Regions from separate parts of the Shewanella sp. 38A_GOM-205m genome, predicted to be linked through region 2. Evidence: predicted binding sites of a transcription regulator. Region 2 holds the regulator's gene; each other region holds the start of a gene.

Region 1 (7,579 bases), on a different contig from region 2:
CGTAATCCCTTTATCAATGCCGGGGCACTGGTCATAGCCGACTTGCTGCAGAGCCGCCTCGGAGCGCCCAAGCACAGAATGCTGGAAGTGGTTCGGCGTTTGGCGGGTAATCCGCATATCTGCTACGACAAGGTGGTGGCCGATTCCGAGTATCAGCATAGTGCCCGCAATGCCGCGATTGCCTATCTGATGAAGTCCTTCGGTAACTTCAACAATGATGTGGATACTGTGCTGCGAAGCTATTTCCATTACTGCGCCTTGAAAATGAGCTGCGCCGATCTTTCCCGGGCCATGATGTATCTGGTCCAAGGCGGTAAGGCATTGGATGGCAAAGAGCTGATATCACCGCTGCAGAGCCGCAGACTCAATGCGCTCCTGGCTACATCCGGGCTTTATGACGGCGCCGGTGAGTTTGCCTATCGGGTCGGCATGCCGGGCAAGAGTGGTGTCGGTGGTGGTATAATCGCCGTGATCCCCGGTGACATGTCCATCTGTGTCTGGTCGCCGGAGCTTGACCGCAGCGGCAACTCACTCGCCGGTACGGCAGCGCTGGAGCAACTCAGGCTGGCCGTTGGCCGCTCAATCTTCTGATCCCAAAGGCAGCACTCCGCTGCCTTTGTTTTTTACGCCATACCATAGCTTTCAGCCTAAAGTTGCACATTAGGCGCTTGCCGGGTTTCCGGCGACGGATGTTTCTCATTGCCTGCCGCAGGCTTATGCACAGGCGATCCTGTGACTCGCTGCAAGTACGTCCCTGTAAGCTCTGCCTCGCCATCCCTGGCTCGGAAGGTCACAGTTCCGCCTGTGCCTGAAAATGAGGTGTATGTCTGCGGGCATATAGGTCGCTTCAAACAAGTTAGCTCTTACAGAATTGCACCGACTCCCCTTCGGAGCCGCCGCTGGCGTTGTTGCAAATTGGCGTAGCCGAGACAGGGATGTAGAGGCTCGAAGGTCGAGCACGGATGCGAGTCCTGAGTGTAGCCAATTTGTTTCATAAGCCAGCGGGGATTTCGGCTACGTCGGGGTGTCCTTGGGGATGCAAGGGGCTTTGGACAAGCAAAGCCTCTTGCCCGGTGTGGTGTGGAACACCACGACTTTAGGCCGCTGGCACAGCGGCTATTATGGCTTTTAATCCCGAATGCAGTGAAGAAAAGGAACAGTCTTGGCCATCCAGAGTATTCCCAGTTAAACCTTTCTTTGGTCTCTTGTGTCTTATTCATCATAACGGCTACAAGTTGGTAAAATTTGCCACTCCTAGATGGTCGATTTTCATATTCTGCTGCCTTACTTGATATTAACTCTTTTAGTATCAGTTAATTATAACTTTGGCACAAAGTCTGCTTTATTCTGAGCTATAAGCGGTAACCAAGTTTACTCGGCAGATTAAAACGAGAGGGAAGACAGAATGAAACAAGCGATTGGTGGAATATCTTTGGTGTGTGCACTGTTTGCGGCGGCGCCTGCTATGGCGATCAACTTTGAGCCAAGAGATGAGCAATGCGAGATGTCGCTAAACTACGACATCTCACTGGAACCCAAGAAGCTGAGTGTCAGTAATCAAGGGAAAGAACACTATCGAATTGAGCCGGGCCGTCTCTACGTGGAAGGTGAAGAAGTGGCCTTGAATGCCGAGCAGAGCAAGCTTGTCAACGAGTACTCGGATGCCATGGCTCAGCAGTTACCCGAAGTCATCTCTTTGGTGGAAGATGCCGTTACCATGGCGAGCGAGGCCGTGAGCATGGCCCTGACACCACTCTTGGGTGATGCCGCCGGTGCCAAGTTGGATGAAACCATGGGCAGTCTGCAACAGCGAGTCTATGAAGTGGCTCATCGCAATGGTGACCAGTACTTCCTCGGGGCCACTGAAGCGTCGCTGGAAAACGCCTTTGGTGATGAGTTTTCCAAAGAAATAGAGCAACTGGTACAGCAGTCGCTAGGCAGTTTGATGATGGCCATGGGCAGCGCCATGATGTCAGGTGAGGGCGAAACCTTTGATGAGAAGATCAATGCCTTCAGCCAGAAAATGGAAAAGATGGGCAAGGATATTGAAGTACAAATGGAGTCCCGCGCCCAGGAGATGGAGCAGAGAGCCGACGCGCTTTGCGACAACTTCCAACGTTTGGTGGTGCTGGAAGACAAGTTACGCAAACAGATCCCTGAGCTGGGCGAATTCCAGGTACTGTCCGGCAAGGTTGAACTGCAGCAATAAGATTTAAGCTGGTGATTCCCCCTGTATCTTCCCCTCCCTTGATACAGGGGTTTTTTATTGGTTGTCTGTTGATTATGCCATCACTGCGGCGGTTTTTTTGGCTCAAGGCTATCCTTGGGTTAGAGTCAATAAGAAAGAATTGGTATACTTCGCAAAAATAATAAAACTGACACCCAAGTCAGGACTCAGTGACTCTACCCAGTGCGCTTTCCAAAACCCGGCAGCCCACACCCCATTTTGGGGTCTTGACGGTGAGGCCCGTCGCTTTTCCAGGAAAGCTTTTACCAGTGTTGTAAACGGCTTAAGGCGACTTTCATGTTAGAACTGTTAGAACCTATCGCTATTTTCACTCATGTCGCCCGTGCCGGCAGCTTCAGTGCCGCGGCGCGCAGGCTTGGAATATCCAAATCCAAGGTCAGTACCCAGGTTGCCGATCTTGAACATAAACTCGGGATCCAGTTGATCCAGCGAACAACCCGTAGCTTAAGCCTCACCGAAGCCGGTAATCTGCTGTATGTGCAGGGGGAAGAACTGCTCCGGGATGCGGATCAGGCGGTGGCCAGTGTGCACAACCTCAATGATGCCACCCGAGGCGTGCTCAAGGTAGGGATCTCCCAGTCGTTCGGCACCATGCATATTATTCCGGCACTGCCCGAGTTTATGACCCGTCACCCGGATCTCGAGCTGCAGGTGAGCCTGTTGGACCATAAGGTTGATGTGGTCAGTGAAGGCCTGGATCTGCTGCTGACCATGTCAGAGCAACTGCCTCTGGGTATGGTGGCCCGCCCGTTGATGAAGTGTCAGTTCCTGCTGGTGGCTTCCCCCGGGTATGTTGCGGCCCACGGTATGCCGGCCCGTCCGGAGCAGCTGGTGGAGCACAACTGTTTGGTTTACCACGGTGAATGGCATGAGCACAGCGTCTGGCAATTCAAGAAGGGCGATGACTACTGTGAGATAGGGGTTTCGGGGAATTTCAGAGTCGACAATGCGCCGGCGCTCAAGTCTGCCGCTGTCAGTGGGCTTGGGGTGGTTTATCTCGCCAGTTATCTGCTGGAAGATGAAATAGAAAAAGGCACTCTGGTTCCTCTACTTCCCGATTGGCAACTGACCCATCATCTGCCGCTGCAGGCGGTTTATCCAAGACGTAAACACTTGGCTCCCAAGGTGAGTGCCTTTATCGAGTTCATTAAGGATCACATAGGTACACCACCCTATTGGGACAAAAAATACGCAGATCTGTTTGCCCTGCGCCAGGAAAAATAAAGAAATATCGTTCTTATAATAGAACAATGAAAAACACTCAAGTTCTGCTTGGGTGTTTTTTGTTTTTATATCATATAGATATTGAGATTTTGTTGGTTTTTTTATCGCTTTATTGTTTAGTGAATCCTAAAGGTTTTTAATAATCTTGTTGCAGTCTGTTCTGAAATCAATACAATGGTTGCAGTTGATTCGGGTGGAACCAACATACGGGTGTGCCGCGGGACTGACCCCTCCTGCTGTAGACTGCTTGGTTCAACACAGAGTGTTAAGCCCTTATCAATGCCGACCCAGGTTTTCGAACTAAAACAATGTCGGCCTTAAAACCATCATCCTGATTTTGGTTTACCCCGGCCCAGGTGGCCGGGGTATTTTTATGCCTGTTTTCAGGACGGAATCAAGCGCATAAAAAAGCCGCTCACGGGAGCGGCAGTTGATTCAATTTCAAGCCTGGCTTTGCGCGGCCACCCAGTCTTTTACTTCCTGCTCAAGTACATCCAGCGGCAAGGGGCCGTTTTGCAATACCAGGGTGTGGAAGGCGCGAATGTCGAAACGCTCACCCAGCGCCTCCTTGGCGTAGGCTCTAAGCGCAAGTATCTTGTTCATCCCCACCTTGTAAGCGGTTGCCTGCGAGGGCATAACTATGTGCCGCTCAACCATTTTTACTGCGTCAGATTCGGCATTGGGAGTGTTGTCCATGTAATAGGCTATGGCTTGCTCTCGAGTCCATTTCTTGGCATGGATCCCGGTATCTACCACCAAACGGCAGGAGCGCCATAGCTCCATCGCCAATCTGCCAAAATCTGAGTAAGGATCGCTGTAAAGCCCCATCTCCTTGGGGAAGTACTCACTGTAAAGGCCCCAGCCCTCGATATAAGCCGTGTAAGAGCCGAAGCGACGGAAGCTGGGAAGTCCTTCCAGTTCCTGGGCTATGGCTATCTGCATGTGATGCCCGGGGATCCCTTCATGGTAGGCCAGTGCCTCCATCTGGTATTTGGGCATAGCCATTATGTCATAGAGGTTGGCATAGTAAGTTCCCGGGCGACTGCCATCGGCCGAGGGCTGGTTGTAGAAAGCCTTGCCGGCAGACTTCTCCCTGAAGGCTTCCACCTGTTTGACTATCAAAGGCGCTTTGGGCTTTACCTTGAATACTTCATCCAGGCGCGAGTTCATGTTATCGATAAGGGCGGTGGCCTCTCTCAGGTAGGCCCGGCGGCCGGCGTCATTGTCCGGGAAGTAGAAGCCCTCATTCTGGCGCATAAACTTGAAGAAGGCTTTGAGATCGCCCTTGAAGCCAACTTTGTCCATGATGGCGCGCATTTCGCCGTGGATCCTGGCGACCTCGTCCAGTCCTAATTGATGAATGGTATCGGCGCTCATCTCTGTGGTGGTGGTATTGGCCAGGGCATTGTTATAGAAGGCGCTGCCGCTCGGGAATTTCCAGACTCCATCTCTACTGTCGGCCCGTTTTTCCAGGGTTTCGAGATAGGCAATCAGCTTTTGGTAAGCTGGCCTCAATTGTTCTTTGAGGGCGATGGTGGCTTGATCCAGCAGTTTATCTTGGGTGTCTTCATCCAGCTTGAGTTTTGCCAACTTGCTCTTGAAGTCGGCCCAGATGGCGCTGTCCGGCTCACCATCAAACGGCGCGCCATGAATAATATTGCGACTGTCTGAAAGTACGTGGGGGAATACGAATTTGGGGGCGATTATGCCTTCCTCGGCGCGAACCTCAAGGGCGGTAATCAGCTGCTCGAACAGCTCAGGAACCCCGGCTATACGGCTGATATAGGCGCGGGCATCGGCTTCGTCGGCTATCGAGTGTTGGTTTATCAACAATGAAGGCACCAGCGAGTGAATGCCGTACATCTGGTTGACCGGGTAGTTGTAGTGGCGGAACTTATCATCGCGGATCTGGCGTTGCAGCTTGGCGGTCAACAGCTCCAGGCTCAACTTGCTCTGTGAGTCCAACTTTGTCGGATCCAGTAGTGACAGGCGCTCAAGCTGCTGCTTGGCGCGAGCAAGCGCGGCATCATCGGCCGCATCTCCCAGTGAGTCCCATTTGCCGTAATCTGTCTTGATACCAAGAAAGGTCTGCCGCACCGGGCTGGCGGCGACATCTTCGTTGAAGATGGCTTCAAACAGGGCGTTGGCTTTGGCGGATTCGGCCTTGATGACCTCAGGAGCCAGGTTTGATGCTTGGTTACTCTGCCCGGAGACGGAGGCTTGGGCGAGAAGGGGATAACTGCTGCTTAAAACGGCGCCAAGGGCCAGCGTCAACAGACTTTTTCTTATGGTTATCGGCATGGACAACTTCCTTTTTGCTTGGCAATGGCAGGCCGGATGACGATGGCCCGAGTCAGGAAAGACGCACAGAAACCGCGACTGCTATGGCTCATTTGCGTCTAAAGAAGTTAATCCTAATGAAATACGGTAATTAAGTATTGGCGTAAATGTTAGAAAATATTTCCTCTTGCTGCTTTCGCTTTGGCAGTAGCAAGAGGAGGCTAATAAGAGATGGAGTTAACAAAACTGCGACAGCAGATCGTTGACGAACATATGCCCCTTGTTGGTGAGCTTCCAGTAACCGGGAGTGATCTCCACCAGCCCGCGCTCGGCGGCCTGCTGCATGCCTTTATCCAGGGTGTTGGCCGCAACGCCGGTGCGCGCTTCAAATTCGCTCCAGGGGATGGGGCTCATCAGTCGCAGCCTGTTCATCAGGTACTCCAGCGCCCTGTCTTCTGGCAGTACATAGCTCTCCTCAAACAGATAATCCTCTGTGGCTAAGTATCCCTTTGGATGTTTTATCTTTACCGTGCGTACTATGCGGTCCTGCTCCGGTAGCGTCAGCTTGCCGTGGGCGCCGCAACCAATTCCCAGATAATCACCGAACTCCCAATAGTTGAGGTTATGGCGGCACTGAAAACCGGGTTTGGCGTAGGCGGATATTTCATACTGCTGGTAGCCAAGGGCTGCAAGTCTTTGCTGGCCCTGTTCATAGATGTGCCAAAGCGCTTCATCGTCCGGCAGTTGCGGCGGGCGTGAATGAAACAGGGTATTGGGCTCTATGGTGAGCTGATACCAGGACAGGTGCGGAGGATTGAGCGCCGCCGCCGTGTCGATATCGGCCATGGCCTCTTCAAAGCTCTGGTTCGGCAGACCGTGCATCAGATCCAGGTTAAAGCTCTGGTATCCGGCTGCAGCAACGCCTTTGGCGGCGTTGACTGCTTCATCCTTGCCGTGAATTCGCCCCAGCAGGTTGAGCTTGTCTTTGGCAAAGCTCTGCACACCGATGGAGAGGCGAGTGACACCTGCGGCGCGGTAAGCGCTGAAGTCATCATGTTCCAGGGTGCCTGGGTTGGCCTCCATGGTGATCTCTATGTCATCGGCAAAGGGAATGCGCCGGTTCACGCAATGCAGCAGCCTGCCTATCTGGGCAGCATCGAACAGGGAGGGGGTGCCACCACCGATAAAGATGCTGTGCAGTTGCCGGCCTTGAACATAGTGCAGGTCGGCGTCGAGATCGCCAAGCAGGGCATCGACATACTCCTGCTGTGGCAGCTCACCCTGTTTTCCGTGAGAGTTGAAATCACAGTAAGGGCATTTCTGCACACACCAGGGAATATGAATATAGAGACTCAGCGGTGGCAGCGTCAGCATCAGCCGAGGATCCCCTGTTGTTTGAAGGCTTCAAGCAGCAATTTCAGCGCCTTGCCTCTGTGGCTGAGATGGTTCTTTTCATCACTGCTGAGCTCGGCGGCAGTTTGCTGGTAACCACAGGGAATGAATACGGGATCATAACCATGGCCATTGTCGCCCTTGGGTTCAAAACCTATTTCCCCTTCCCAAGCGGCCTGGCAGATGATGGGAGTCGGATCCTTGGCATGACGCATATACACAAGTACACACTGGAAACGGGCGGTACGGGGGGCCGGCGTTGCCTCTATGGCGCCAAGCAACTTGTTGTAGTTGCCTTCGGCCGTGGCGTTGGCGCCACTGTAACGGGCGGAGTAGATGCCGGGAGCGCCGTCCAGAGCATCAACTTCGAGGCCTGAGTCATCGGCAATAGCTGGCAGGCCGGTGATTTCGGCGGCATGGCGCGCCTTGATAATG
Region 2 (7,579 bases):
GCTCAACATGCCCAATGAAGTGACTTTCCAGGTCGATAAGACAGATCTCAGTAGCGGCGCCATGCGGGTATTGGACAGCGTAGTGCTGGTGGCCAAGGAATATGACAAGACTCAACTGAATGTAGTGGGTTATACCGACAGCAGTGGCTCTGAGTCCTACAACCTGAGATTGTCACAGGTTCGCGCCAGTGAGGTTGGTAATTACTTGATCCGTAAAGGTGTATCCGGACAGCGGGTATTGACCCAAGGCCGAGGTGAGGCCAGCCCAATCGCTTCCAATGCCACCCCTCAGGGACGGGCACAGAACCGTCGGGTAGAGATTATTCTTAGTCCTCTCGGCTAAGATTTTAAGTTTAAGGGTCGCTTAGGCGGCCCTTTTTATTGGGTCAAATTGTCCCTTTCTTCGGTTTTCCCTGTCAGGTGGCGTGATCTTGAGGGGAATTTATGACAAGTTTTGCCGTGGTGCGTTGATTTGTGATGCGGTTTGGTTGAGTTTAGCGGCATCTGTATCTTATACACCGGAGAAAAATAAATGAAAAAGAGCGTCTGCTTACTCGCCCTGTTACTGCCCGCCTTCTCTCAGGCGGCGGATCTGGAGTTCAGGGCCGCGGGAAGTTTGAAGACCGCCATGACGGATGTTATCGCCAGTTATCAGGCCGATGGCGGCGTTAAGGTCAATGCCCAGTTTGCCCCTTCAGGCTTGCTCAGAGGCCGAATTGAAGAGGGCGAAAAGGTCGACCTGTTTGCTTCGGCCAATATGAAACACCCACAGAAATTGATGCAGGAAGGCAAGGGCGCGCCTGTGGTGATGTTTGCCCGTAACCGCCTGTGCGCCCTGGCGCAAGATAATGTTCCTCTGACGACAGAGAATATGCTGGATACTCTGCTGGACAGTAAGATCAAGCTGGGTACCTCCACTCCCAAGGCCGACCCTGCCGGTGACTATGCTTTCAAGGTGTTTGACCGCGCCGAAGCTATCAAGCCCGGTAGTCAGGCCAAACTGGCGGCCAAGGCTCTCAAGCTGACCGGTGGCGCCGACAGTGCCAAGGCGCCGAAAGGCAAAAATCCCTATGGCTGGGTGATGGCCAACAAACAGGCGGATGTATTTTTAACCTACTGCACCAATGCCGTATTGGCCAAGAAAGAAGTGCCTGATCTCAAGATAGTGGCGTTGCCCGAGTCGCTGGCAGTGGGTGCCAACTATGGCATGCTGGTGCTGGATAAGGCCGACTCTGCCGCCTGGCCTCTGGCCATGTATATTCTGTCTCCCAAGGGACAATCCATTCTGGCCTCTTATGGCTTTGAAGCACCGCTTAAGCCCTAAATCTCTATCCGGCGGAAGCGGGTTTTACTCTGGAGATATGCGAGTCAGTTGCTCTGAACTGACTCGCACTCTCTTTATAGGTATTTCACGTTTTTTTGGCCAAATCAGCTTGCACGGGCAATTATTATCCTTCTAAAGTAGGGCATTATGTCCTTGTCAGGGGGGGAGCATGCTCGAAACCAAAGGCTTACCGATAGCGACAGATTATCTCGGCGACGAGGTGAGATTTATCCGCCTTTGTTATGACAGTCAGGGCTTGGATATTGAACTGAGTGTTGAGGGCTGCCGGGCATTGGTGCACTTTGACTCTGTGGTTGGCTTTCGGATGCTGGATGAAGGCGATCTGATGGAGTTCTGGACCGAGTGCAGCCTCTCCAATGGCTGGTTGTTCCGTATCTCCAACGGTGGCTGGTATCGCCAGGAGGCCGAACGCAGCGGCTTTATGGCCAGCGCCAATCTCAAGTTGCAGGAATATCTACTGGTGAGCCGCAATGAGTGTGTCTCTGTCTTCTGTGAACAGGATGAACCCAAGGTGCACTGGCTTAAAGACTGACCCGCTATCTTCCACAGTCAGAGGACGAACCTGGTCGCCCTCTGCTATTTCTGCAATGCGTCAAGGCCAGAGCTTCAGGCTATCAACACCAAGCCTTCAGCCCATTAGAACCTGAGCCTCAGCTCATTAAAACGAGAGTCGCCAATCCCAGGAAGGCGAACAGGCCTATTACATCCGTCACAGTCGTCAGCACCATGCCGCCGGCCAGCGCAGGGTCTACATTGAGCTTTTTCAGGATCAGCGGAATACTGGCCCCGGCGAGACCGGCTACCGTCATATTGATCAACATGGCGCCGCCAATAAGGGCGCCGAGTGCCAGATCGCCTTTCCAGATCCACACGGCAGTGAATACCAGCGCCGACCACAACAGGCCATTGAGAAAGCCGATGGCTAATTCCTTGCCGATAAGCCAGCGGGAGTTGCTCTGGCCTATGTGGCCGAGGGCGATACCGCGGATCACCAGCGCCAGTGTCTGGTTGCCGGCAACGCCGCCCATGCTGGGCACTATGGTCATCAGAATTGCTATGGTGGCAAATTTTTCCAGCGTGCCTTCAAACATATTGCTGACCGAGGCGGCCAGCAGGGCGGCAAACAGGTTGAAGGTCAACCATAAAGAGCGGCGAAAGGCGCTCTTGAACACGGGGCCGAAGGTGTCTTCATCATCGTCCATCCCCGCCATCCCCATCATGGAGTGTTCGGCGTCTTCTCGGATAACATCCACCACATCATCAATGGTGATTCGACCAAGCAGATGGCCTTCACTGTCGACCACTGGCGCCGAAACCCAGTCATGGCGTTCAAACAGCTGGGCCACTTCATTGTCCGGCATGGTGACGGGAATACTCTCAAGCTCGGGATCCATTATGCTGCGGATCCCGGCGGTGGGGTTACAGGTCAGCAGGCTGGAGAGCTTGACGCCACCGAGCAAAACATCGCGTCTATCTACCACATAGAGGGTATCAGTGGCTTCGGGCAACTCGCCTCTTTGACGCAGATAACGCAGCACCACATCGACGTTGACGTCCGGTCTCAGGGTCACTGTATCTGTGTTCATCAGACTGCCGGCACTGTCTTCCGGATAGGAGAGCGCCTGTTCGACCCTGGCCCTGTCTTGGGCACTCATGGAGTGCAGTACCTGTTTGTAGAGGGTATCCGGCAGGCTTCGCAGCACATAGGCCAGATCATCGGTATCCATACCCGCGGTCGCTCGTGCCAAGCGCTCAGGACTCATCAGGCTGATCAGCTGGTCTTTCATATCCTCACCCAGCTCTTCGAGGATCTCACCGCTCTGTTCCTGATCCACAAGTTGCCAGAGTACCTGACGGGTACGTGGCGGTGAAGATTCGAGAATAAAGGCGATATCCGAAGCTGTCATTCGCTGCAGCATGTCGCGCACATGCACGAACATACCACTGCTAAGAGCTTGGTTTAGTTGAGTAAGACGTTGTTCTGTCAGCTCTTGGTCGAGCGCTTCTATTGGCATGCAGTTCCCCCTGTGATGCAAAGCGAGGATATGTTACCTCAAGACAGGGGTGTTATAGAAACAAAGAGTGCAGCGCTAAGGCTTTAGCTGGCTTCGTCGAAACGGGCGTTGATCAGGGCGCAGATAGCGTCCATCGCGGGTTCGGCATCCGGGCCTTCGGCGATGAGGCGAATACTCTTGCCTTGACCGGTTTCCAGCATCAAGAGCCCAAGCACACTGGCGGCCGAGGCTTTTTTCTCGCCTTGGATCAGGGTGATATCGGCTTCGAACTCGCTGGCCAGCACCGCCAGCTTAGTGGCGGCGCGGGCATGCAGGCCCAGCTTATTGACTATGGTGACTTCCCGCTCAACCTTTGCCATTATTCAGCTCCCGGTGACGGGCCTGTACCTTGTGTTTGCTGTTGCCAAAACGCTTGGCGAGCTGCTCAGCGACATAGACAGATCTATGCTGGCCGCCGGTGCAGCCTATGGCTATGGTGAGGTAACTGCGGTTGTTGCGTTCCAGGTGCGGCAGCCAGGTTTCCAACAGATTTTCTATCTGCCAGATAAACTTGTTCACCAGTGGCTGGCGGCTGAGAAACTCCTGCACAGGTTCATCCAGCCCGGTCAGTGGCCTGAGCGCCGGCTCCCAGTGGGGGTTGGGCAGAAAGCGCACATCAAACATGAAGTCGGCTTCCTGAGGCATACCATGCTTAAAGCCGAACGACTCGAAGTTGATCACCAGTTCTTTATCGACACTGCCAAGCAGAATTTCCCGCACTGTGTCACTGAGTTCATAGATGTTCAGCGCCGAGGTGTCTATGTAGTGATCCACCAGTTTCGACATGGGTTCCAGCAGCTTGCCTTCGAGCTTGATGGCGTCCTGCAGTGAGACTTTGCTCTTGGACAGGGGGTGCAGTCTGCGGGTTTCGCTGTAGCGCTTCAGCAGCACTTTATCGGAGGCGTTGAGGAAGAAGCTGGTCAGTTGGGTGTTTTCCGGCAAGGCCGCCAACTGTTGTTCCAGCACCTTTTCCTGATCCGGCATATTGCGCACATCTATGCTGATGGCGACCAGATCATTGCTGCCTCGGAGGTTTTCCAACAGGCTGCCAATCATGGGCAGGGGGAGATTATCCACACAGTAGTAACCCAGGTCTTCGAGTACCCTGAGGGCAACGGATTTTCCGGAACCGGAGCGGCCTGAGACTATGGCGAGTTTCATCCTGTGATCACCTGATAGAGTTCTGTTTCGTCGCTGGATTTACGCAACTGCTTGAGTATCGCCTTATCGCTGAGCTTTTCAGCCATGGCGGATAGGGTACTCAGGTGTTGCTGACATTGATCTGCGGGCACCAGGAGAGCGAACAGTATGTCCACCGGCTGGTTGTCTATGGCATCGAAGGCGATAGGCTCTTCGCATTTTACCAGCACGGCAATCGGCTCTGTAATGTCCGGTAGTCTGCCATGCGGAATCGCAATACCATTACCTATACCTGTGCTCCCCATCTTTTCGCGGGCCAAAAGGCTTTCAAAAATCGCTTGAGAGGAAAGGGTGGGGTACTGGGCGCTAGCGAGATCGCTAATCAGCTCCAGTACCTTTTTCTTACTGCCCGGAGTGGCACAGGTAGTGCACTCCGGCCGCAGGATGGTACTCAGTTCCATCGTTAGTGTTTTGTCAGCTTTTCTTTGTGTTTAATGACCTGACGATCCAATTTATCAATCAGAACGTCGATGGCGGCATACATGTCGGCATGTTCAGAAGTTGCATAGACTTCGCCGCCTGTGAGGTGGATCTTGGCTTCGGCTATCTGTTGCAGTTTTTGTACATTGAGCACAACATGCACATTATTGATCTGTTCGAAATGGCGTTCAAGTTTAGAAAACTTACTTTCCACGTAGTCACGCAGTGAGTCGGTGATCTCGATATGATGTCCTGTCAGGTTGATTTGCATAGAAAGATTCCTCCAATTTCCAACTGTGGATTTATAAACTCTTACGCTGGTTCGACGGTGGTATCATCATAGCCTCGCGATACTTGGCTATGGTGCGTCTTGCAACGTTGATTCCCTGTTCTGCCAGAAGTTGCGCCATCTTGCTGTCGCTCAAAGGCTTCTTCTGGTTTTCCGCTGCCACGAGCTTCTTGATAAAAGCCCTGATCGCCGTGGAAGAGCATTCTCCGCCATCTTCGGTGCCGACATGGCTGGAGAAGAAGTACTTCAATTCAAATATTCCCCTGGGGGTATGCATATACTTTTGCGTGGTGACCCTGGAGATGGTCGATTCATGCATCTCGACCGCCTCGGCAATATCGTTGAGTACCATGGGTTTCATGGCCTCTTCACCATATTCAAAAAATCCCTGCTGGAGCTGCACTATACAGTTGGCCACCTTGAGCAGGGTTTCGTTGCGGCTCTCCAGGCTCTTGATAAACCATTTGGCTTCCTGAAGATGACCACGAATAAACTGGCTGTCTGATTGACTGCGGGCGCTACGAGCCATGGCAGCATACTGCTGATTGATCCCGAGTTTGGGCATACAGTCCGGGTTGAGTTCTACTACCCAGCGGCCGTTTTTCTTCCAGACGCTGACATCAGGGATCACATATTCCTCGTCCATCGGCTGCACCAGCAAGCCGGGGCGGGGATTGAGACTCTGGATAAGGTTGATGGCTTCACGCAGCTGATCTTCCTTGAGCTTGGTCTTGCGCATCAGGGTGCGGAAGTCGCGGGCGGCAATGAGATCCAGATGTTCGTCAATCAACAAGCGGGCGTCGGCCAGATGCGGGGTGTCGGCGTTGAACTGTTGCAACTGGATCAGCAGGCATTCGCGCAGATCTCTGGAGGCGATGCCGACAGGATCGAAGTGCTGGATCCGCTTGAGTACTGCCTCGACTTCATCGAGCTCAATCTCAGGGTTGCCCATGGCTTCGAGGATCTCCTCTGTGCTCTGGGTCAGATAACCCTGCTCGTCGATGGCATCAATAATGGCGGTGGCAATGGCGTCGTCGGTATCGGAAAACGGGGTCAGGTTCTTCTGCCATTCCAGATGTTCATAGAGCCCTTCGCTGGTTTCCCCCTGGAAGGGCATATCATCTTCACGGCCCATGGCCGGCCCGGAGGCACTGGCGGCGGTAAAGACTTCGTCCCAGGTGGTATCCATAGGTAATTCATCCGGCATAGACTCATTGTTCAATGCCTCTGAGGTTTCTACCGTGGAACCATCTTCCTGCTTGGCGCTCAACTCGCCGGCGTCGTTTTCCTTGTGGTTGTCGTCGATAGCGTCATCCTGGTTGTCCTCGGCCATTTCCAACAGAGGGTTGGCTTCCAAGGCTTCCTGGATTTCCTGCTGCAGCTCAAGGGACGACAGTTGCAGCAGGCGAATAGCCTGTTGCAACTGAGGTGTCATGGTCAACTGTTGACCCAGTTTGAGCTGGAGTGACGCTTTCATTATACCGCTAATCCCTACTCGTTATTTTTCAAGGAAAAAATTCAATAATAACAAACTATAATACCCGGAATTGCCACCGGATGACATGATCCTAACTATAGCCTGAATTGTTCGCCTAAGTACACAGCGCGCACTTGCTGGTTGTCCAAGATTTCAGCGGGTGTGCCCTCGGCGATCAACTGCCCATGGCTGACTATGTAGGCTCGCTCACAAACGTCGAGTGTTTCGCGAACATTGTGGTCTGTGATCAGCACCCCCAAACCGCGGGATTTAAGCTGTTCGATGATTTTCTTGATATCGATAACTGAGATGGGATCCACACCGGCGAACGGCTCATCCAGCAGAATGAACTGTGGATTGGCGGCCAATGCCCGGGCGATTTCCACTCGGCGGCGTTCTCCGCCGGAGAGGGACATCCCCAGGCTGTCACGTATGTGGGTAATATGGAATTCTTCCAGCAACTGTTCGAGTTGTTCCTCGCGCTCGTCGCTGTTGAGTTCTTTGCGGGTTTGCAGCACGGCCATGATGTTGTCATGCACCGACAGCTTGCGGAAAATACTGGCTTCCTGTGGCAGGTAGCCTATGCCTTTACGGGCACGCAGGTGCATGGGATCCAAGGTCAGCTCGTCGTCGTCAATGAAGATACGGCCCTTGTCACTCTGTACCAACCCAACCACCATATAGAAGGTGGTGGTCTTGCCTGCCCCGTTGGGGCCCAGCAGCCCCACGATTTGGCCGGTATTGACCGACAGGCTGACGTCTTTGACGACGTTGCGTTTCTTGTAACTCTTTGC
Region 3 (7,579 bases), on a different contig from region 2:
TTAAGCATTTTATATCTTCTGGCCGCAAAAAAGCGTGCGTAGGCCGTATTTTTTGATTTTACCCTAAGGTTTTCTTTATTTGAACGTGTCATTCTAATTATAGCCTTTGTTTAGCTTTAGCTTCTGAAGTTAAAGTTACAATCGTCAATGATACCAAGTAATTATGAGACAAACATAGCTATTTCTGTACACTTATTGACAGCACTCCAAGGAAAAGCTGTCTGCCTGATACTCTTTATGGGTTTCTCGTTGAGAAATGGTCCATTGGTGCACTCGGGTGATGATTGTCACCCCAAAGCTGACAATGCCTCGAAGGCGGGTTAGGGCTTCATCGCCGTAGCGGTTGGTTTTGACTGCCGGAATACCCGAAGCACAACTGAGTTGCTAAAGATATGCACCTAATTCCCAGGCACAGGCGGAACTGTGACCTTCCGAGGCATGGATGCCGAGGCAGAGCTTACAAGGATGTACTTGCAGCGAGTCACAGGATCGCCTGTGCGAAAAGGACTGTTCTCGGACGTCCTGTCCTTCACGGCGTGCCCATTCGCGCCGCAGGTGATGGTGAACTGGCAGCTAAGCGCAAGTTTATTGGTGAGTTCTGGCTTAAAGCCATGATATCCGCCTTGTCAGCGGCCTAAGGTTGTGGAGCAAATGCATCCATGTACAACGAGCCAGCTCGACATCCCTGACTCGCGCTCGAAAGCATGTTGCAGCACAAGTCTCGCCATGTCACAGGTTCGCCTGTGCGAAAAGGACCGTTCTCGGATGTCCTTTCCTTCACTGCATTCGAGCTTCCTGTCCATCCGCACCGCAGGTGAAGGGTCATTGCTTAGCGAGAGCTAAATCCAAGTTGGTTGGCTACTTTGGGCTTTAAAGCCAAGATGACCACATCACTAACTCAGTTTTTTCCCAAAGAGAAAACTATCAGAGAACAAAATCATTAATTTGAAGCGCCTGGATCGGCAGGTGGATGGTTCTAAAAGAAGCTTGAGACTTGTGCTAGCAAGCACAAGAAGAAAGTAGTGGTCTCCCCACAGGGACTCGAACCCCGATCGGTCGCTTAGGAGGCGACTGCTCTATCCTGTTGAGCTATAGGGAGACGCCAGTGATTATACTGGTTTTCACCCGGATGAAAAGGCTTTGGATTTAATTGCTTAAATCTTAATCGCGATGTCATTCACCTGAATGTTGAGGGCAGCATTTTCACCGCTGAGCACTGCGATGGCACTTTCCTCTGTGACTTGATCTATGGTGATTTTCGCCCGGGTTTCTCCGGCCACGGCGCGCATCTGGTTCATGCGGTCGGGCAGGTTTTGTTGCAGCACGATTTGGAACTGATCGCCAACGCGGATGCCGTTGCGTCGTCCCAGGTTGAGTATCACTCTATCTTGTTGACGCACGACTATCTGTGCCAGCAGCGGTCTGCAGGCCAGTGCCATATCGATATCTTTACTGGCATTGGCCAGCACCTTATCTATGGCCTGCCCGTAACTGGCACGCCAGAATCTGTCGCTGTTGGGGGCGACGGATTCATTTTTGGCAAACTCCCAGGGCGCGGAAATGCTGTAGTTCTGATACCAGATCTGCTCGCCGCTGATCCCATGATAGAGGCTGAGCTGCAACTGAAACAGTCGCTGAGGCTCGCTGTCCCACAGGCCCATAAAGCCGGACTCGGCCGGTTCGGTGGAGATATCTATGATTTGCGGCAGCAACAGATACTGGCTGTCGGTAATTTCACTTATCCAGGTCGGCAAACGGTAACCCCGGATATTGATAAGCTCTTCTTTGATATCCAGCCGCTCTTTGGCGTGCAGGTGGGCAAAACTGGTGGAGGATTGTTTATCCAGCGTTGCCGCTATCCGTTCGGACAGGCTTCGCTGGAAATTTTCCAACTGACCATAACGCAGTTGGCTTCTGTCCTTAATGCTGGCCTGTGGCACCAGGATAGCGGCCTTGATGGCTGAGCTTTGGCACTTGTTATCCGGGCCATCGAGAATATCGAGCCGCATAACCACCTTGAGCTTGTCTCCCTGGCGCATTTCGCTGACCAGTTCGACACTGCTTATCTGCGCCTGACTGGAAAGGCTGAAATCGTTTTGGGTCAAGCGCCCCTGGCTGACACTCTGGGTCGATTGAAAACTGCCACCACGGGAGAGCAAGGCCATGTTGATGGCGTTGTCCATTGCCGCTTCCCGTGCCTGGGTCAAATTGCCATTGATTATTTTGGCTTCACCTCGGGCCTCGGTCCACTCTGCCATGGCGTTCAGGCTGATGCCCAGCAGCGGCAGCAAGAGCAAGGGGCGCAATCTCATAAGACGGTTCCTCAAAATAGGAGTCAGGGTGACGGAATTTTGCCGCCACTTAAACTGGTATCGCTTGCTATTCAAATTTTATGCCAGCGCCATCCAATCACAGCTGATGCAGCGCAGTTTGCGACCATAACTAAAGCGCGGCAAGAGTTTGCCGATAAGGGAACAGAGAATATAAGTTCCCATTGCCTGCCAGTGGGTAAATTGAAGGGGCAGATGAAGGTGTGGGTAATGAAAAGGCGTAGATAAGCCCTTTAAACATCTTCGTAAAAGCCTGTAATAAGCTGCCAGGCAACTGGGTTTGTTCGCCGGTGTCATCTGTTTGTACTTGGTCTGCAGGCCTAGGGAAGGTGCGAATAAGTCCTCGTGGCCTTCTCTTTTGTAGAGAGTGGCTTGCACAGCAATTGGCGTTCAAGGCATCTGACTGAAGGCATGCCGGGGCCTGTCGAAGTCGGATAACGCAGAGAGCCGGTTGCTGTGAAAGCCCCGAAGGGCGTGGTTTACAGGCCTGTCTGTTGTGTTGTGCTTCTTGCAAAGGACTAAGGCCATTTGCTGCGAACCACGCCTTGCATCCAAGCCCGTAAGCCGACGCAGAGCACACATGGGACTTGCTCGCACCTTCCCTAACTTAGGTTGGTATTTTATTTGCATAGCTTTACCCAGTGAAAGGAACTTGGCGCTAATCGAGTTAGCAGTAGTGCTTAATGACAACCTCGGAGAAAGCGCGGCATAAGTCAGGTAGGCCAAGGTTCATGCCAGGTCCAAGAGTCGCCAGGTTCCTCAATAAAGCAAGTGCCCGCCAGGGTACCAGTGGGATGGATATTATGTATAAAGCCCTGTGTATATTGCCTTTACTCTTGCTGCCTGCTTGCAGCATGACTTCGCCGCAACAGCAGGCCGAGGTCAAGTCGCAAGCGGCGCCAGTCAATCTATTGGCGCAGCAATTGGTTGATGAGTTGGTAACTCATAATGACGCTCTCAAGCCGACCCAGCCGCTATTGGTGATGACACCTGTGATGGTGGAAGACATGCAGAGCAGCAATGCGCTCGCTTCACAACTGCAGCAGGGGCTGATGACGGCCTTTCATCAGCGCGGTTTCAACCTGGTGGATTTGAACCTGGCCGATGCGGTGCGGGTAACGTCCCAGGGGGATTTCATCCTTACCCGTGATTGGCAGCAACTGCCGACCGATATAGCGGTGGAGCATGTACTGGTCACCAGCATGAGTCAGGCCAAAGGTGAAATGCTGTTCAACAGCCGAATTGTCAACGTCAACAACAACCGGGTGCTTTCGGCAGCCGGTGTGCGGGTACAGGAGCAAGAGCTGCCCGGCTACCTGGCGCCTTCCAATAAGGTGGTGTCAAAAGAAGGGCTGCTTTATCGCTACGAAAGCCGTGGTGAGGATAAGGGCCGGATAGTGGGAGACAAGTAATGAAGCATTGGAACAAAACACTGTCATTGGCCACGCTGGCGCTGGCGTTAATTCTCGGGGGCTGCGCCGATAAGGACAGATATGTGCAGTGGGAGACTGAGGCGCCGAGCAGTTTTCCCAAGCTGACGGCAATAGGCTATGCCCCGCTGGCCAGCCAACCGGCCAAGGAACAGTCGCAAAAGGTGCTGATGGCGATGCAGGCATCCAAGATTGCTGCTTATCGTGAATTGGCCGAACAAGTCTATGGTCAGCGATTGTCGGCCGACAGCAAAGTCAGTGACTGGATGCTGAAAGGCGATAATATCCAGGCCTCGGTTTCCGGGGTGATCCGCGGCGCTAAGGTGGTGCGCAGTTATCCGGCCGGAGATCATTATGTGACCGAACTGGAGCTGGATTTCGCCCGGGTGTGGGATCTGTATCAGCAGCAAAATCGCCCCCAGCGAGTCAAAGAGATCACTTATTTTTAGGCCGGTAGCGAATAAGTCCTCGCGGCGTTCACTTTTGTAAATTTTGTAGAGAGTGGCTCGCACCTTCAATTGGCATAAGCAAAAAGCAGCCTTGTTTGGCTGCTTTTTTGTGGCCTTTTATGGCTTAAGATGTGTTGCTGAATTGAGGGCTGAGCTTTGCGTTCTGGGTTGAGTGCCCTGGTTACCATCTTGATTTCAGCCTAGGGCAGGGACCACAGGCAATGATTCTCGCTAAAGAGTTGAGCTTACGCAATAAGCTATAAGCAACAGCAGCCGGGTCTTAATCAAGCCTTGAGATCGTTGCCCAGGGTGGCGATGGTTGAGGTTTTACCCTTGCCGTCATAGGTCAGGCTGGAGGCGTTACGGCTGACCTGCAGCGCTTGCGCCAGGCGATTGATACTGGCCATGCTCAGCTCTATCAGGCCGGCATTTTCCTGATTGCGCAGTTGGCAAGCGGCCAATAGTTCGCGAGCTTCACTGACCTGTTCGGCCAATGGTGGCTGACTGAGTTTGGCTTGTTCAGGATGAGAGGAGAGCGCCTCATCTACCGCCTTGACCTCATTGAGCAGGTCGCCCTTGTCTTTGGCCAGTTGCAGCAGATTATCGGCATTGCGATCCAGCAGGGCGTTTTTTTCCTGCTCAATCAAGTTCAGCAGACGCTCGAGTTGAGTCGTCTGCTGTGCTATCAGGCTGGTGATATCCGGGGTATCAGGCATCAGGACCCTTTATTGAGTTCGTTCAGTTCTGATTCGAATTGAGATATGTTGGCTGCCAGTTTTTCCGGGTCAACCTTATATCTGCCTTCGGCGATCGCCAATTTAATTTCGGTGATCTTCTTTTGATCTATTTCCGGCAGGGAGGCCATTTTACTCTGTACTCCTTGCAGTTGCTGCGCCTGTTGTGACACCACAACAGAGTCAGCTTTCTGCGGAGCAGCACCTTGCTGAGCTGTTTGGCTGCTCTGAGCTGTGTTCTTGGGGACTGAACCTGTGTTCACCCTGGGTTGATTTTGCAGTTGTTTAATATCCATAGCCATCTCGGCTCCAGCCTTTTCTCTGATTACCTTGCTGTCTTATCGGCACCGCCAAGTGGAACTTTAGCATTTTTTACATTCGAACTTCCACTTCGCCCACATTGGTGACAGTAGCCTCCAACACTTTGTCTGAGCGAGTGTTTTTTACCCGAATCTGTTCCCCAAGGTTACCATCATGCAGGGCTTCACCAACAGTTTTTATTTGAAACTTCTCGTTACGGGCATAGATGGAGACTCTGTCACCTTTGCAGACAAAGCAGAGATTGGCGGCAAATACCGGATAGTCTTTGGCTATGCGCCGCTTGAGGCGGGTACCTGTGACTGTGGCTATATCGTCAAATTGCGCGCCGCGCAAACTGGTTTCATCTATGTAACGCAGCGCCAGATTTTCCGGCCCAAGCACAGTGCCCGGGGCCAGTGTCTGGGTAGCCACTACCACAGGGTAACTGATATCCACCCGCACCGAGACATAGATTTGCCACGGGTAGCTGAGTTCCGGACTGTTACAACCTATGCGTACCGTATTGTTGCGGCTTATCTCTCTGTCGCTGGCAAGTTCGGCCGTCAAAGGCGAATTGCATCTGGGGGGCTTGAGCCTGGAATCCAGTCGCTGCGGGGTGATGGTAATTTGAGCATTCTCGGCCGCCAGCACTTTTTTGGCAACTGCCTCTTTAGCCAGGCTTTCTACGGCCGATATACTGGGAACAAAGCTATTCTCTGCCGCCACCGCTGGGATGGGCATTAAAATTGTAGCCAAAATGTACGCAAAATTTACTTTCATAATGAACGGGCTAGCTTGTCTCGCCAGATTACACCTATACTTTCAATGATTCGCGGATCCCAGTGCTGGCTTCACCACAGGTTTAGTCAGAAATTTGACTGAGACCCAGTGTCTTGGACAAAGCAAATAGTATGCCTGTCTGCGTGACAGCAGGTATTTATCAATACAAAGACAACAAGGCAGCCTTATGTCGAGCATTCTTGAATCAGTCAACAAGCGCACTCAACTGGTCGGACAAAACCGTCTCGAACTTCTGTTGTTCAAACTCAACGGCAGGCAAAGGTTCGGGATCAACGTGTTCAAGGTTAAAGAGGTTCTGCAGTGCCCACCGCTGACGGCACTGCCCAAGTTGAACTCCTTCGTTAAGGGCGTGGCCCATATTCGCGGCACCACAGTGTCGGTTATCGACCTCAGTGCGGCGACCGGCGGCAAACCCATAGATGATGTCAAGGATTGCTTCATCATTATTTCCGAGTACAACCGCAGCGTGCAGGGCTTCCTGGTGAAGTCTGTCGAGCGGATCATCAATATGAACTGGGAGTCCATCATGCCGCCTCCGGAAGGGGCAGGGCGATACTCCTACCTGACCGCGGTGACCGAAATCGAAGGTGAGTTGGTTGAAATTCTCGATGTTGAGAAAATTCTCGATGAAATTTCGCCGGTTAAGACAGACATCAGTCAAGAAATCGATGAATCTCTCACAATCGACAGAGAGCAGCACTATCATATTATGGTGATTGACGACTCTTCGGTGGCCCGTAAGCAGATCATTCGGGCGCTGTCTTCGTTGAACCTGCAGATAGATACCGCCAAAGATGGCCGGGAAGCGCTGGATAAGTTGAAAAGCATCGCGTCGGAGATGGACAATGTCGCCGATGAGATCCCGCTGATTATTTCAGATATTGAGATGCCGGAAATGGATGGCTATACCCTGACCGCCGAGATCCGTGATGATCCCAAGCTGAAACATATCAAGGTGGTGTTGCATACCTCGTTGAGTGGGGTGTTCAACCAGGCCATGGTGCAAAAAGTGGGCGCCAACGATTTTATTGCCAAGTTCAACCCCGATGAATTGGCATCGGCAGTTAACAAGCATCTGAGTTTATAGTCGCTGTCTGCTGTGGATTTTTATGACTATAGTGAGTTTGATGTCTTGTGTTGCAAATGGGGCTGGGGTATAACGCTGACCCAGTTTTTAAATGGCGCTGCATTGAGTTGCAGCGACGTTTTCACGGATAGTTAGGACACTAAGGTGCCAGATAAATCTCTCGCAGAAACTGAGTACAATCAATTCAGGCTGTTTCTTGAACAGCACAGTGGCATTGTATTGGGTGAGAACAAACAGTATTTGGTTCGCAGCCGTTTGGCGCCTTTGATGGGGAAATATGGCTTGCCATCCCTGTCGGACGTAGTTAAGCAGTCGATGCGGCCCACCGAGCGTCAGTTACGCGCTGAAGTCGTCGATGCCATGACCACCAACGAAACCCTCTGGTTTCGGGACAAGTATCCTTTTGACCTGCTCGGCAATACATTGTTGCCCGGTTATGCCAAGCTGG

What was found. Region 2 encodes sigma-54, which starts transcription at its own class of promoters, with help from an activator protein. Its sites were predicted from a motif close to GTTGGCACGNNNNTNGNNT; they were not measured.
Region 1: N512_RS0100350 (YggN family protein) is a predicted target of sigma-54. The motif match lies at 1,325-1,343, and genes of this name have one in related genera.
Region 3: N512_RS0101060 (FlgO family outer membrane protein) is a predicted target of sigma-54. The motif match lies at 2,942-2,960, and genes of this name have one in related genera.

The regions. Positions count from the first base shown of each region.
Region 1 covers NZ_JADP01000001.1:77,395-84,973, forward strand. The annotation lists gene glsB (glutaminase B) at 1-591, shown strand, start outside; gene N512_RS0100350 (YggN family protein) at 1,406-2,209, shown strand; gene N512_RS0100355 (LysR family transcriptional regulator) at 2,525-3,472, shown strand; gene N512_RS0100360 (DUF885 domain-containing protein) at 3,914-5,773, opposite strand; gene hemW (radical SAM family heme chaperone HemW) at 5,990-7,126, opposite strand; gene rdgB (RdgB/HAM1 family non-canonical purine NTP pyrophosphatase) at 7,126-7,579, opposite strand, start outside.
Region 2 covers NZ_JADP01000003.1:248,636-256,214, reverse strand. The annotation lists gene N512_RS0104290 (OmpA family protein) at 1-343, shown strand, start outside; gene N512_RS0104285 (molybdate ABC transporter substrate-binding protein) at 533-1,324, shown strand; gene N512_RS0104280 (hypothetical protein) at 1,494-1,877, shown strand; gene mgtE (magnesium transporter) at 1,996-3,360, opposite strand; gene N512_RS0104270 (HPr family phosphocarrier protein) at 3,444-3,719, opposite strand; gene rapZ (RNase adapter RapZ) at 3,706-4,560, opposite strand; gene ptsN (PTS IIA-like nitrogen regulatory protein PtsN) at 4,557-5,000, opposite strand; gene hpf (ribosome hibernation promoting factor) at 5,003-5,290, opposite strand; gene N512_RS0104250 (RNA polymerase factor sigma-54) at 5,322-6,785, opposite strand; gene lptB (LPS export ABC transporter ATP-binding protein) at 6,881-7,579, opposite strand, start outside.
Region 3 covers NZ_JADP01000001.1:237,947-245,525, forward strand. The annotation lists gene N512_RS0101040 (SLATT domain-containing protein) at 1-92, opposite strand, end outside; tRNA gene N512_RS0101050 (tRNA-Arg) at 1,024-1,099, opposite strand; gene N512_RS0101055 (flagellar assembly protein FlgT) at 1,155-2,312, opposite strand; gene N512_RS0101060 (FlgO family outer membrane protein) at 3,125-3,742, shown strand; gene N512_RS0101065 (LPP20 family lipoprotein) at 3,742-4,209, shown strand; gene N512_RS0101070 (flagella synthesis protein FlgN) at 4,494-4,925, opposite strand; gene flgM (flagellar biosynthesis anti-sigma factor FlgM) at 4,925-5,245, opposite strand; gene flgA (flagellar basal body P-ring formation chaperone FlgA) at 5,316-6,023, opposite strand; gene N512_RS0101085 (chemotaxis protein CheV) at 6,211-7,131, shown strand; gene N512_RS0101090 (CheR family methyltransferase) at 7,276-7,579, shown strand, end outside.